DNA from 2 places in the Neobacillus sp. S1115 genome. Region 2 is predicted to be linked to the other one. Evidence: a T-box and tRNA genes for the amino acid it is inferred to sense, from the RefSeq annotation. Region 2 holds a T-box; the other holds one or more tRNA genes.
What was found. A T-box is a leader RNA that pairs with one kind of tRNA and senses whether it is charged. The one in region 2 lies ahead of metG (methionine--tRNA ligase), so its partner is inferred to be a tRNA-Met.

Region 1: it has a tRNA-Met gene. The T-box ahead of metG (methionine--tRNA ligase) is inferred to sense a tRNA for this amino acid. The anticodon was not compared.

Annotation. Positions count from the first base shown of each region.
Region 1 covers NZ_AP038275.1:4,172,622-4,177,035, reverse strand. The annotation lists rRNA gene ACZ5B7_RS20200 (23S ribosomal RNA) at 1-1,367, shown strand, start outside; tRNA gene ACZ5B7_RS20195 (tRNA-Leu) at 1,614-1,700, shown strand; tRNA gene ACZ5B7_RS20190 (tRNA-Gly) at 1,714-1,788, shown strand; tRNA gene ACZ5B7_RS20185 (tRNA-Leu) at 1,794-1,882, shown strand; tRNA gene ACZ5B7_RS20180 (tRNA-Ala) at 1,981-2,056, shown strand; tRNA gene ACZ5B7_RS20175 (tRNA-Met) at 2,075-2,148, shown strand; tRNA gene ACZ5B7_RS20170 (tRNA-Tyr) at 2,174-2,258, shown strand; tRNA gene ACZ5B7_RS20165 (tRNA-Trp) at 2,264-2,334, shown strand; gene ACZ5B7_RS20160 (NUDIX hydrolase) at 2,472-3,239, shown strand; tRNA gene ACZ5B7_RS20155 (tRNA-Ile) at 3,393-3,466, shown strand; gene mutM (bifunctional DNA-formamidopyrimidine glycosylase/DNA-(apurinic or apyrimidinic site) lyase) at 3,574-4,383, shown strand.
Region 2 covers NZ_AP038275.1:1,073,325-1,077,738, reverse strand. The annotation lists gene kynU (kynureninase) at 1-454, shown strand, start outside; gene kynA (tryptophan 2,3-dioxygenase) at 499-1,347, shown strand; gene kynB (arylformamidase) at 1,386-2,012, shown strand; T-box leader at 2,105-2,377, shown strand; gene metG (methionine--tRNA ligase) at 2,436-4,070, shown strand; gene ACZ5B7_RS05215 (undecaprenyldiphospho-muramoylpentapeptide beta-N-acetylglucosaminyltransferase) at 4,094-4,414, opposite strand, start outside.

The DNA of each region.
Region 1 (4,414 bases), 3.1 Mb from region 2:
GCTGTGATGCCGAGGGAATTATAGTACCGAAGTTCCTGATTCCACACTGCCAAGAAAAGCCTCTAGCGAGATAAAAGGTGCCCGTACCGCAAACCGACACAGGTAGGCGAGGAGAGAATCCTAAGGTGAGCGAGAGAACTCTCGTTAAGGAACTCGGCAAAATGACCCCGTAACTTCGGGAGAAGGGGTGCTTTTTGGGGTGAATAGCCCCGAAGAGCCGCAGTGAATAGGCCCAGGCGACTGTTTAGCAAAAACACAGGTCTCTGCAAAGCCGCAAGGCGAAGTATAGGGGCTGACGCCTGCCCGGTGCTGGAAGGTTAAGAGGAGGGGTTAGCGTAAGCGAAGCTCTGAATCGAAGCCCCAGTAAACGGCGGCCGTAACTATAACGGTCCTAAGGTAGCGAAATTCCTTGTCGGGTAAGTTCCGACCCGCACGAAAGGCGTAACGATCTGGGCACTGTCTCAACGAGAGACTCGGTGAAATTATAGTACCTGTGAAGATGCAGGTTACCCGCGACAGGACGGAAAGACCCCATGGAGCTTTACTGTAGCCTGATATTGAATTTTGGTACAGCTTGTACAGGATAGGTAGGAGCCTGAGATGCCGGAGCGCCAGCTTCGGTGGAGGCGTCGGTGGGATACTACCCTGGCTGTATTGAAATTCTAACCCGCACCCCTGATCGGGGTGGGAGACAGTGTCAGGTGGGCAGTTTGACTGGGGCGGTCGCCTCCTAAAGTGTAACGGAGGCGCCCAAAGGTTCCCTCAGAATGGTTGGAAATCATTCGCAGAGTGTAAAGGCACAAGGGAGCTTGACTGCGAGACCTACAAGTCGAGCAGGGACGAAAGTCGGGCTTAGTGATCCGGTGGTTCCGCATGGAAGGGCCATCGCTCAACGGATAAAAGCTACCCTGGGGATAACAGGCTTATCTCCCCCAAGAGTCCACATCGACGGGGAGGTTTGGCACCTCGATGTCGGCTCATCGCATCCTGGGGCTGTAGTCGGTCCCAAGGGTTGGGCTGTTCGCCCATTAAAGCGGTACGCGAGCTGGGTTCAGAACGTCGTGAGACAGTTCGGTCCCTATCCGTCGTGGGCGCAGGAAATTTGAGAGGAGCTGTCCTTAGTACGAGAGGACCGGGATGGACGCACCGCTGGTGTACCAGTTGTCTTGCCAAAGGCATCGCTGGGTAGCTATGTGCGGACGGGATAAGTGCTGAAAGCATCTAAGCATGAAGCCCCCCTCTAGATGAGATTTCCCATAGCGTCAAGCTAGTAAGATCCCTGAAAGATGATCAGGTTGATAGGTCAGAGGTGGAAGCGCGGTGACGTGTGGAGCTGACTGATACTAATCGATCGAGGACTTAACCAAAATCGAAAAGCGGAAGCGGCCGGTTAGCAACGTATGGCCTGGAGGACTTTGACTGAGATAAAGGAAACACGATGAGCGAAGCGAATCGATGTTGACTTATCGTAGGGAAAAGACCGAAGGACACTAGTTGCTGGACGCTGGAGCTAGACAATTATCAATGTAAAATGGTAACTCGTTCTTATCATACTTCTTCTTTATTATCTAGTTTTGAGGGAATGAAATCCCAATAATCAATATTATTACTTTGCGGGTGTGGCGGAATCGGCAGACGCGCTAGATTCAGGTTCTAGTGGTAGTAATACCGTATGGGTTCAAGTCCCTTTACCCGCACCAAAAAGATCAAAATGCGGAAGTAGTTCAGTGGTAGAACACCACCTTGCCAAGGTGGGGGTCGCGGGTTCGAATCCCGTCTTCCGCTCCAAACATGCCGGGGTGGCGGAACTGGCAGACGCACAGGACTTAAAATCCTGCGGTAGGTGACTACCGTACCGGTTCGATTCCGGTCCTCGGCACCATTTTCATTACGGGAAATAGCTTAGCTTGGTAAAGCACTACGTTCGGGATGTACGGGTTGTTAACTTCGAATCCTGTTTACCCGATTATCTAAAAGTATGGGGCCTTAGCTCAGCTGGGAGAGCGCCTGCTTTGCACGCAGGAGGTCAGCGGTTCGATCCCGCTAGGCTCCACCATTTTCATATTTTATTTTTGGCGGTGTAGCTCAGCTGGCTAGAGCGTACGGTTCATACCCGTAAGGTCGGGGGTTCGATCCCCTCCGCCGCTATTATTTTTTTTGCAAAATTTATAATGGAGGGGTAGCGAAGTGGCTAAACGCGGCGGACTGTAAATCCGCTCCCTCAGGGTTCGGCGGTTCGAATCCGTCCCCCTCCACCATTTATAGGGGCATAGTTTAAAGGTAGAACTAAGGTCTCCAAAACCTTCAGTGTGGGTTCGATTCCTACTGCCCCTGTCTATAGATTTTAAAAAGAACGCCTTCTGAATATTTTCAGGAAGGCGTTTTTTGTGCTAAATTGTATTGAACTAACAAATGGAACCTATTTCATTAAAACGCGTAAACTGGTGTAATTCAATGAAAAGGGGAAAAAAATGTTTTATGTAAGAGAAGTTTATCTGCTTGTTCCTGATAAGGTAAGTGATTTCAATGAAATTTTTGATGAACTTATTTATCCGGCTAAAATAAAAAGTGGGGCAAAAATTATCGGCCGCTGGATGACAAAAGGGAAAGAGGAAGTAACGATTATCTGGGAGTATCCGAGTCATAAAGAATATATAAAAATTGAAGAGCGTGTTATTAAAGATGAGTTGTATAAACAATTACAAAACCGCATTTCAAGTATAGACGAAATTTTTATAGATACTCGAAAAGACTATTTATCTTCATTGGGGGAATATACAAAAACAAAACAGACGATAACGGTTAGTGGGTATATTACAAATGAGAACCAAGAAACTTTATTAGTAAAAACGTATTGGAGAGCAGATACGTGGGAACTTCCTGGTGGTGGCGTTGATGAAGGAGAAACTTTAGACATGGCACTTGTTCGGGAGATTTTTGAGGAAACAGGCATTCAAGTTGAGTTGATTGGAGTATCGGGTGTGTATTCAAATGGAAGTACTGTTTCAATTGTTTTTCTTGGAAAGTATGCAGGCGGTGAGCCTAAAACATCCAAGGAGACCAAGGAAGTTCGATTCGTCAAACTCGATTCTTCCAATGTTTCACACTATATTAAGAGAGGTAAATTTATTCCCAGGGTGAAAGATGCAATGGAGGGAAATTGGGCTCCCTATGAAGCTTTCAAGGTCCGTCCATATGAATTATTAAAAAGAATGGAAGGTAATTTTGAAAAGGATTAAGTAATGTGCTGCCCGATTGACGCTGTGAACCTATTATAAATTTCTATTCAGCGCGCCAATTATCAAAATAATGAAAAAGACTGTGATATTTATCGACAATTAAAAGAATTCCTGTTATAATTATATACGTCTTTGATAATTATTTTTTATTATGGGCCTATAGCTCAGCTGGTTAGAGCGCACGCCTGATAAGCGTGAGGTCGATGGTTCAAGTCCATTTAGGCCCACTTCAATAGAGTAACTGTTTAAAACCGAGTCGATATGATTCGGTTTTTTTATTTGATTTTACCCGTTTTGGATAGCATAAAGGAAAAGAGTTTTGGAGGAAGACATTATGCCTGAACTGCCGGAAATGGAAAACTATAAGATTCTTTTAAGCCAAATGATTGCAGGTAAAACCATTACCGATGTCCAAGTTAACCGTGAAAAATCAATAAATGTGAATCCCGAACTTTTTAAAAGAACCGTACTTAATCAAAAAATAACCACCATCAATCGAAGGGGGAAACACCTTCTTTTTCAACTCCAAAATGGGCAGGTTCTGTTATTGCATCTAATGCTCGGCGGATGGATGTTTTATGGACAGGAAGCAGATAAACCTAAACGAACGATACAGGTTCAGCTTTCTTTCGGAAATGAACATTTATACTTTATTGGTCTGCGTCTGGGATATCTTCATTTATATTCCCATCAGGAAGCAGAAGAAAAACTTTCCCATCTAGGGCCGGAACCACTGAACAGCAGTTTTACACTAGATGAATTTATTAAACGAATTGGCAGCAAGCATGGCCGTTTGAAGACCACACTTTTGGATCAGGAGTTTATTGCAGGAATTGGCAATTGCTATTCTGCTGAAATCTGCTTTGATGCAAAAATTTTACCTACCAAAGACATTGATGACATTAATCCACCTAGCCGTTCACAATTGTTTCAATCGATGAAAAAAATTCTCCAAGTGGCCATTCAGAATGGTGGTTACATGGAAAATCCGATTTTCAAGGGTGATAAAAAAACGGGCGGTTTTAATCCACTATGCCAAGTATACGATCGCGAGGGAGAGAAATGCCGACGTTGCGAGGCAACAATCAAAATGGAAACAATCTCTTCCCGAAAAACTTTTTATTGTCCAGATTGTCAAAAGTAGTACTGTATCCTGCCGATTTCCGACGGGTTTT
Region 2 (4,414 bases):
GGAGCATACCTTTACACCGGCGGAAACAGCGGCCGCTTATCAAATTGGCACACCGCATGTTTTGAGCCTCGCCCCGCTAATTGGCTCCTTGGAGATGTTTGCTGAAGCCGGGATTGAGAATATTCGGCAGAAATCTTTGCATCTTACCCAATATCTAATGAAATTAATTGAACATGAGTTAGCTAACATGAATTTCGTCATCAGAAACCCTCGTGAGGATTCCCGCCGCGGTGGACATGTCAGTCTTGAGCATGATGAGGCGGCCCGAATTTGCAAAGCATTAAAGGAAAATGGGGTCGTTCCAGATTTCCGTGCTCCTAATATTATCCGGCTGGCTCCGGTTGCCCTTTACAACACCTTTGAAGAAGTTTGGAAGGTTGTTCAAGTTTTAAAGATCATTATGTCGGAAAAACAGTATGAAAAGTTTGTTAATGAGCGGGATATTGTCGCGTAGCCTTAGGTCTTTTTTTTAAAAATTTCCTAAAGGAGCCTAGATATATGGAAAGCGATGCGCAAGACCAAAACTTGGATTTAGACAAGGAAATTCAGACTGACTTTCAAAAAGAAATGTCCTACGGAGATTATCTTCATCTCGATAAAGTTTTATCAAGCCAGAACCGGTTATCCGACCACCACGATGAAATGCTGTTTATCATCATCCACCAGACGAGCGAGCTATGGATGAAGCTGATTCTGCACGAATTGAACGCCGCCATCCAATGTATTCTCCGAAACGATTTGGAGCCATCATTCAAGATGCTGTCGCGCGTTTCTAGGATTCAGCAGCAGTTAATCCAGGCGTGGAATGTTCTCACGACCTTGACGCCTGCTGATTACATGCAATTTCGCCATAAACTTGGACGTTCTTCTGGGTTCCAATCGTATCAAAATAGGTTGATTGAGTTTGCTTTAGGTCAGAAAAATCCTAGGACATTGGCTGTTTATCGGCATCAGGCTGATCTATATAAAAAGATGTGCGATGCTCTTGGCGCGCCCAGCATTTATGATGCAGCCATCTCGGCCCTTGCGGCTAATGGATTACCTGTTGATAAGGTTGTTCTGAAACGAGATTGGTCGGTGTGTTATGAGCCGAATAACAGTGTCGAGGAGGCTTGGCTGACGGTTTACCGCAATACCGATAAATACTGGGACCTCTACGAACTGGCTGAAAAGCTGGTCGACATCGGTAATCAGCAGCAGCTTTGGCGGTTTCATCATATGACGACAGTGGAGAGAATTATTGGGCATAAGAAGGGAACTGGCGGATCCTCCGGTGTTACATATTTAAAAAAGGTCATTGACCATCAATTCTTTCCGGAGCTCTTGAGCCTCAGGACAAAGCTGTAATACACTTAGGCTATAAATGTGTTGGAGGCGGTATTTAAATGAATAAATGGATAGATATTTCGCAGCGGTTGCACAACAATATTACGGTTTGGCCGGGGGATACCCCTTTCTCTTATCGGGTGAGTTGGAGTATGGAAGAGAGCGGCTCTTGCAATGTCGGCGAAATCAATATGAGTGCTCACACCGGCACCCATATTGATGCCCCCTACCATTTTGATAATGATGGAAAAAGGGTAATTGATTTGGATATTAATTTGTATATTGGTCCGGCGCGGGTTGTTCATTTGCCGAATATGGCGAAAATAGGAGTTAAGGAGCTTAACGGTGTGGATTTGGAAGGGGTTGAGCGGCTTTTAATTCGGACTGATGCTTGGTCAGACCGTCGTGCGTTTCCTAGCTCAATTCCCCCAGTAGAGCCTGAGTTAGCGGCTTATCTTTCTGAACGGGGTGTACGGCTGCTTGGACTCGATTTGCCATCCGTGGATGAGTTGGATAGTAAAGAACTTTCCGCCCACCATGAGCTTACTCGCTGTGGGATTCATATTTTAGAGGGATTGGTCTTGGATGAGGTGGAGCCAGGGGATTATGAGTTGGCTGCATTGCCGCTGCCTTTGGTGGAGGCTGATGGGAGTCCAGTGAGGGCTGTGATTAGGAAATTAGGGTAGAAAGATCCCTGCAGTTCAATTCTTAAAGTCCATTTTTCAAATATTAATTGATTTTGGGAAATTTACCCTTTATAATAAATCCAATATATTCATCATAAGCGATGACGAGGAAAAGTAAAATGACGATACTTTCACCAGAGAGCTTCGGGAGCTGAAAAGAAGCAAAGTGACTCATTTGAACAATGGCCTCTGAGCTCCGTTCTGAACGTTACACCCTGTAATTAGTAGGCTGCGGCGAGAGTTGGTACTCGTTATCAAAACCACAGTATCGAACATCAACGTTCCGTACTTGCAGAGACTGATTGCGTGAGCAATTAGTAAATTAAGGTGGTACCACGGGATATTAATACAACCCCGTCCTTATCTATTTTCTATGGATAAGGGCGGGGTTTTTTGTTTTTCAAAAAAAGGAGGTAATCGAAAATGAATGTATTTATTGGAGGAGCATGGCCGTATGCGAATGGATCACTGCATCTCGGCCATATCGCAAGCCTTTTGCCGGGCGATATTTTGGCCCGTTATTATCAGCAAAGAGGAGAAAATGTATTGTACGTTTCGGGAAGTGACTGCAACGGGACGCCGATTGCCATCCGCGCCAAACAGGAAGGTGTCTCCCCTAAGGCAATTGCCGACCGCTACCACAACGAGTTCGACGACAATTTTAAAAGGCTGGGATTTTCATACGATTGTTACACGAGAACAGATTCAGAGCATCACCATAAAACGGTACAGCAAATTTTCCTGGACCTCATCAACAATGGCTATATTTATAAAAAAGAAATCGAGCAAACGTATTGTGAATCCTGCGAGCAGTTTCTCCCTGACCGATACGTCGAGGGGATTTGTCCCAATTGCGGTCAGCCATCACGCGGCGACCAATGTGATTATTGCTCCACCATTCTGGACCCAATCGACCTATTAGAGAAAAAGTGTAAGCTATGTGAGAATACTCCGGCCATTAGGCAAACAGAGCACTTCTATTTTTCATTAAAGAATTTCAAAGAACCGCTCACAAACTTGGTTTCCAGAGCTAAAGAGAATGCTGCCTGGCGGGAAAATGCTATCCATTTAACTGAAAGATACATCAACGAAGGCTTACAGGACCGGGCTGTCTCTAGAGATTTACCAGTGGGAATCAGCGTTCCTGTAAAAGGCTATGAAGAGAAAAAAATCTATGTTTGGATTGAGGCAGTCTCGGGGTATTATTCCGCCAGCAAAAAATGGGCCTTAGATTCCGGAAAAAATGATTCAAAATTTTGGGGTGAGGAGGCCGTTTCTTATTATGTGCACGGAAAAGACAATATTCCTTTTCATAGCATCATTTGGCCAGCGATTTTACTCGGCATTCAAAACAAAAAGCTGCCAGACCATATTGTTTCGAATGAATATTTAACTCTTGAAAAGAAAAAGATTTCGACCAGCCGCAATTGGGCTGTGTGGGTGCCGGATATTTTGGAAAAATATCATCCCGATTCGATTCGCTATTTTTTAACGATTAATGCACCTGAGAATCGAGATACTGATTTTTCCTGGCGGGAATTTATTTATAGCCACAACTCCGAGTTGCTTGGCGGGTATGGGAACCTGGTCAATAGGACGTTGAAGTTTATTGAAAAATACTACGGGGGACGTGTACCAATTGGTTCTATTAAACCTGATATTCAAACAAAAATTAAAAAGGCCTATCAGACGGTCGGTAAGAATATTGAAGGCGGACATTTCAAACAGGCATTAGAAGAGGTTTTCAGTCTTGTCCGCTACACGAATAAATATTTTGACGAACAAAAGCCATGGAAACAAATTGCTGAAAATAAAAGCGAATGTGACCAAACCATTTTCAATTGTACGATCGTCATATTGAATTTAGCGCAATTATTAGCACCGTTTTTGCCGTTTTCCAGCAAAGAGGTCAATCAGATGTTTGCTCGTTCCGAATTTACATGGGAATCTATCGACTCTATCCCGGACAAAATTACTGAAGTGAAGCCATTATTTGAACGAATTGACGTGAATGCCATTCAAGATGAATTAGAAAAGTTAAATACCCAATCCAATTAAAAAAGCTAGCCTTCGCTAGCTTTTTATCTATATTTATTGATTTCCGTCACCAGCGTCTGCAGTGCTTCCCCTTGCTGAGAGCGCTTCATATTCTGGCGCATTTCCGCACTTTTTTGGTCAAGCGATTCTAAATGTTTCAAAAGTGACTCGCTAGTTAATTTTTCTTCTTCAAGGGTGAGGGAGAATCCTTTTTGCGCAAAGGCTTTTGCGTTTAAAATCTGGTCGCCCCTGCTTTGCTGCAGACCGAGTGGAACAATTAACATCGGGATATTTAATGCCAAAAATTCAAAAATGGCATTAGAGCCTCCTCTTGTAATCACCAGGTCTGTTGCTGCTAAAATATC